One region of the Alteromonas sp. ABV4_150 genome, then DNA from elsewhere that is predicted to be linked to it. Evidence: predicted binding sites of a transcription regulator. Region 1 holds the regulator's gene; the other holds the start of a gene.

The links. The regulator LexA, encoded in region 1, represses DNA repair genes until DNA is damaged. The targets are predictions, from matches to a motif close to TACTGTATNNNNATACAGTA.
Region 2: the regulator LexA is predicted to act here: its motif matches at 1,950-1,969, upstream of recN (DNA repair protein RecN).

Annotation. Positions count from the first base shown of each region.
Region 1 covers NZ_CM149971.1:1,706,065-1,709,254, reverse strand. Annotated here, with positions in the region: gene coxB (cytochrome c oxidase subunit II) at 1-913, opposite strand, end outside; gene lexA (transcriptional repressor LexA) at 1,508-2,134, opposite strand; gene ACYX4M_RS07445 (hypothetical protein) at 2,247-3,190, opposite strand, start outside.
Region 2 covers NZ_CM149971.1:3,147,719-3,150,908, forward strand. Annotated here, with positions in the region: gene ACYX4M_RS13690 (outer membrane protein assembly factor BamE) at 1-99, opposite strand, end outside; gene recN (DNA repair protein RecN) at 224-1,909, opposite strand; gene dps (DNA starvation/stationary phase protection protein Dps) at 2,251-2,760, opposite strand; gene nadK (NAD(+) kinase) at 3,020-3,190, opposite strand, start outside.

The DNA.
Region 1 (3,190 bases):
TATGACAGGCTGCACACGTAGCGTTATAAACGCGCTCGCCTTCTTTCATTAATTCGTCCATAGACATATTCATAGAAAGTAGACGCTGCTCTTCTTCTTTGGCTTGACGAACAATTTCTTCTTGTTCGCCCATCCATTTATCAAACTCAGCGGGTTCTTTAGCGATAACCACGACTGGCATGTAACCATGGTCTTTTCCGCATAGCTCAGCGCATTGCCCCCGATAAATGCCTGGCTCGTTGACCTTAGCCCAAGACTCGTTAATAAAGCCGGGGTTGGCATCTTTTTTCACAGCAAAGTCAGGTACCCACCAAGAGTGAATAACGTCATCTGAAGTGATAAGAAAGCGTACTTTTTTTCCAGTAGGGATAACCAATGGGCGGTCAACTTCCAACAGGTAGTTATCTGTTTTTTGAAACTTGTTCTCTATTTGCTCGCGTTGAGTAGCAAGCAGAGAATAAAACTCTACGTCGCTGTCCATATACTTGTAGTGCCACTTCCACTGTGAGCCTGTTACTAGCACAGTCATATCTGGCTCAGATGTGTCTTCCATTGCAATAAGGGTGTTCGCCGCAGGCACAGCCATAAAGATTAGAATAAGAAAAGGAACAACGGTCCACGCAATTTCAACCTTCACGTTTTCGTGAAAGTTAGCCGGCTTAGCACCACGAGACTTCCGATGCAGATACATTGAGGCAAACATAACCCCAAACACTACAACCGCAATCCCTACGCATATAAAGAACATCAGCATATGCAGGTCGTAAACCTGCCCGCTGATGTCGGTGGCACCGCGTCTTAGATTAAGTGAAGAAGCCTCTTCACTGACTTCTTGGGCAAGAAGCAAAGGAGAAAAAAGCAAAAACGGTATAGTTGAACACCATTTTGCGAAAACGGTCGTTAGTTGTTTCACTCAGCACCTCCGTAATAGCAAGACCAAAAACGCTGATATTTTTGCGCGATGCCCTACCAAATGGTTTGCGAACGATTGACCCATAACCTCAACTTGTAAAACAAATTTAGAGCCATTGTTATTATTTTGTTAATCTTTGTCTAAGAATTGCGCAATAATTCCGTGCCGTCTAGTCTTTTCTGTTAAAAATTTAACGAAATGTTCAATTTTTAATCATTTGCAATGGCAGCCTAACGTTACGTTTTGAATAAAGGAGTAAATTGGTAGCTGTTGAGACGGGGTAAAATCAAACGCGCATTTTGAACAACGCATGTGAGTTTACGAGCAATCATTTGAGCGAAAAATCAACGAGTAACGCGCTATCGATATTTATTTTCAAACAAATTTTCAAACAAATTTTCAAATAATGAATGCATACCTAAAAATTCATTCATAGGCAGAATGGCTTTTGCGTGCTGCTTAATATTTATACTTGAGGTCATGATTATACGAGGTATTGCGCGCTGCTAACTTGAGAAAACTAGCATAAATATGGCAACAAAAGGCATTAAAAAAGCGGCTAGGGCGCCGCTTTTCGCTGAAGATGTTAAAACCTTACATCCAGTCGGCGTTTCTTATGACACCCACGGCAATACCTTCTATAGCAAAAGGCTCGCTTGCAAGATCTACTTTAATTGGCGAAAACTCTTCATTTTCGGCATGGAGTAACACTTCACGACCGCGTTTCTCTAAACGCTTAACCGTAACGTCTTCATCCACCCGCGCCACAACGACCTGACCATTGTGGACATCAGTCGTGCGATGCACCGCGAGGAGATCACCATCTAAGATACCGATGTCCTTCATACTCATGCCGTTTACGCGAAGCAAAAAGTCTGCCTGAGGCTGAAACAAAGCAGGATCGACTTTGTAGTGCGATTCTACATGTTCTTGCGCCAAAATTGGCTCACCAGCCGCTACGCGCCCGATTAGAGGCAAACCTTCTTCTTCTGGTGCTGTATCCTCAAGGGGGATATTGAGCTTAATACCACGGGAGGTACCAGGTAAAATTTCAATTACGCCCTTACGCGCCAATGCTTTCAAATGTTCTTCTGCTGCATTGGCAGAACGAAAACCAAGTTGACGAGCAATTTCCGCACGTGTAGGCGGCATTCCCGTTTCTTGCATGGTTGTTTTAATAAGTTCTAAAACTTCAGTTTGTCGAGCTGTGAGTGGGCGCATAAAAGACCTGTCTGTTCATACAGTTCCTGTAAGTATATACACCTAAAAACAAATAACAAGCACTTGCCGCGTCTTTTGCTACACGCATGAGTCTGCGACAAGTGCAGTATCCTTATTTTGCCAGAAGGGCCATGTCCGAGTTACCTATTTGTAGCTCCAACTCTCCATCGCTGTTTTGGCGGGTACGCATACCATCAACGTTTTGCAGCCCCAATAATGGACTGTGCCATACCGTATGCCCTTTATTATCAATCTCAACTACTTGGTACCCGATGCTGTCATAGTAATCATACGAATAGTCGTAATCATCTGGCTGATGGATGGCGAGGATCGACTGGTTAGACGATGTCGTTGGTATAGCTGCTATCTTCTGAGGGTAAAAAGACAGCGCTATAGTCTCTTTCAATGCTAACGCTTCGCTTGTCACGTCATACACATTGATAGTTGAATAATCTCTATCCAGACACACAAACTCAAGGTCACTATCGCTATCAAAATTTACTGTGAGCAGTTGATCGCAAGTAGTTTCCAACTCATTTAACTCAACGAACTCACCGTCCTGCATTTTATAGAGCTTGAACGAACGATACCCCCCGACAGCAAAATAATGCACTCCATTACTTTCTGAAACAGCCAGCGCGTTGATTGAAAAGTCGTTGTTTATCGCGTCAATTAGCACCTGATTTTCAATATCAAACGCTTTAAGTCGATCGTTTTCCACGACAACTGCATCAGCGTAACTGTCGTTATTCACATCTAGTGCTTCAATAAATGATATTTGACTGTTGTGATTTTGACTCAGTGTCCACTGAACAGAATTATCCGAAAGTCTCACCACATTGAACGACGAATTATAGTCCAGCGCCCCTATTAATAACTCACCCACACCGTCATTATTGTAATCTGTAACGACCGGCTTGCTGTAGTTATAGGCGTCTTCACCAACTTCGCCACTTATCGCAAACTCATCGTCTTTGTTTACTGATAGAATTTGAATAGATGAATCGTAATTGCTTGTGTCACTGACAAAGACAGCTCTTTCGTCATTGTCACCGT
Region 2 (3,190 bases), 1.4 Mb from region 1:
AAAGTTTCCTTGAGGAACGTCGATACGATATATCCAGTTCGAGCAAGCGGTTGATGTAAGTGTGATACCAAGAATTACTAATAGGTGTTGCAACTTCATGCGTTAATTTGTCCAGTATTGCCTTTGTTAGTGCCAGGGAATTCCGCAGAAGCGAATTTCGAGGCTGTTTTATTGCAAGCGCGAAGGCATGCTACATTGACAACTATGACCAATCAACTGCATTTTAGTTCGATGCTGCGCTTTTTAGCAGTTCTTTTGCGTTTGCTAAGGCAGACTTGGTTACTTTGTCACCGGCTAGCAATCTCGCCAACTCATCAATGCGGTCTTGCTTGGTAAGCGGTAGCATTTGAGTTTCTGTACTTTCCCCATCGGTAAGCTTAGTAACGAAAAGCTGGTTATGCGCCTGTGCAGCTACTTGTGGTAAATGCGTTACACACATTACTTGTGACTGCTTGCCCAGTTTGCGCAACAGACCGCCAACGATAGACGCAGTTGGCCCGCTGATACCTGTATCGACCTCATCAAAAATCATAGTAGGCGTAGCGTGATTGTCACTTGCGATCACTTGGATAGCTAGCCCTATACGTGACAATTCACCACCTGACACCACTTTTTCTAACTTGTCTGCATCTTGGCCAGGGTTGGTAGACACTTTGAACTCGACAGTATCAAGACCTGTGCTAACAGGCTTCTTAAGCTCGTCGTACTGAATTTGAATATCGACTTTTGCATGAGGCATATTCATTTGACGAATCTGGTCCTCAATATCTTTACTTAATTTACCTGCAGCACGTTGTCTGCTTTCAGACAACCCTTTGGTCGCAGTTAGGTATGTTGCTCGCGCTTCTTCTACTTCGCCTTCAAGTGTTCCTAAAAGGGTTTCTTGTTCAGCCAGCGAGTTAAATTCGGCGGCTAGTTCTTGATGGTGTTGATACAGCCCTTCTGGCATAACGTTATGTTTACGTGCCAGCTCCATTGCCTTTGCATAGCGCGCTTCAACTTGCTGTAGACGAAGCGGGTCAATTTCTAACTGATCGCAGTAGCTGCGCAGCTCCCCCGCAGCTTCTTCTACTTGAATTGCCGCGTCGTTTAGTAACGCTATCATAGGCGTTAGACTTGCATCATGGGCTTCTAATTCGCCCAAACGCTCAATGCTGCTTTGAATTACTGATAAAGCGTTGCCTTCATCATTCTCATATAAGTTGTACACGCTAGTCTGCGCTTGTTCTAAAAGGCTTTGACCATTGCTTAAGCGCTTGTGCTCTACTTCCAACTCTTCGAACTCGCCCTCTTCAATAGCAAATTCATCGAGCTCTTGAACCTGATAGGTTAACAGCTGAATTCTATCTTCTCGCTGCTGGGCTTGTTCTTGAAGCGCTTTTAACGTGCGCTGCTTATCACGCCATAGAGAGTAGGTTTCTTTAACTTGCACTAACAATTCATCATGCTTAGCGTAACCGTCAACTAAATCTCTTTGATGATCTTCTTTCAACAGTTGCAGGTGTGTGTTTTGACCGTGAATGGCTAATAAATATTGGCCTAAGCCTTTTAACTGCTGAAGTGAAGCGGGAATACCATTGATAAACGCTTTTGAACGACCTTCTTTAGAAATTACTCTGCGAATAAAGCAGCTGTTTTCATCCTCGTCTGAGGTAAGTTCATGTTCATCGAGAAAAGCTTTAGCTAACGCGTTACTGCTCAAAGAAAAGTGTGCGATGATTTCAGCTTTCGTACTTCCTTTACGCACAGCATTTGCGTCGGCACGTTCACCCAAGCACAAGCTTAACGCATCAATAGCAATTGATTTACCTGCGCCGGTTTCACCGGTTATTGCAGTCAACCCGTTTTCCAGTTGAACCGATAATTGTTTTACAACAGCAAAATTAGAAATAGAAAGATGCGCTAACATAACCACACTCGAATAAGTTGAACATGATGATATATACAGTAACTGATAATATATACAGTATTTTGACTGTGTAAAGTTAAGTCGTGAAAAAATTTCGCTAAAATTAAGAAAGAAGATAATAAAGACTGAAGAATCAATATTATATGTTCGCTAGGTTATGTGGGGTTATGAGTAACCTGCAGAAACGAAATTAATGAGAGAGCGTGTTTTACAGAAATTTATACAGTACTATTCTAAGTGAAATGCGATAGCAAAAAGGAGAGCTTAAGCTCTCCTTTCGAATTCCAACTTTAATTGGATTATAAATAGTCAGATAACTATATAAAAACTAATAATAAAGCTTATTGCTGCAACTCACCGCTTCCAGATTCAATGTGTGCGCGTACAAACCACTGAAACTGTTCTAAGTCTGCTAGCTGACCGGTGATCATATCTTCCGATACTGGATCAATTTCACCAAGAAGCTCTAGTGCTTTTCTATGGTCACCATTTACACCGTCATAAACAGCGTCTAGTGCTTTAAGGTGGTCAAGCACTAAGCCTTTTCCTAGTTCGTAATCATTCCAGCTGCGACCTTCAACAATAGCTTTTGGTGTGCCTTTTGGTACGCCGCCTAACGTTGCAATACGTTCGGCAATGGTGTCTGTCATTTCGCGTACTGCATCTACCTGAGGGTCTAGCATTTCATGTACGCCAATAAAATTTGGTCCTACTACATTCCAGTGAATGTGCTTCAGGGTTAGCTGTAAATCTAATAGTGCAACCAATCGCTGATCCAATACCTTAATTGTTTTGGCAGCAGCATCGTTATCCATTCCTGGGGCTGTAAATTTGATATTGGTGTTACTCATGATATCTCCTATTGAATGCAAATAAATTAGCACGATGAAAAACATCAAGAGGGTCAAAATTTCACTGACCCTGTGCCAACGACTTACTTTGACAGTTGCAACGGGTATGCCGAAATCTGAGATTTTTATAAGTACAAGTTTTAATTGGAGAAATTCTATAAGATTAAAAAATCTTTATTTTTCAAGCCTGTAGCGATTAAGAAAAAGCTACAGGCTAATGTAATAAATGCACGTTAGGTGAGAGGAATGGGGAATAAGACTAGTAAAGCTTACTGCCCCAACCTAGCTTTTTGCGAAGTACGTTGAAATAGCTGTAGCCTTTAGGATGAACAAGATGAAGCTTGTCTACGCTCTTGTTAATGCGAATTTCATCACCGGGAAGTACGGGTAGAACAATATGGCTATCGCAACTCACTTGCAGCGAGTCACT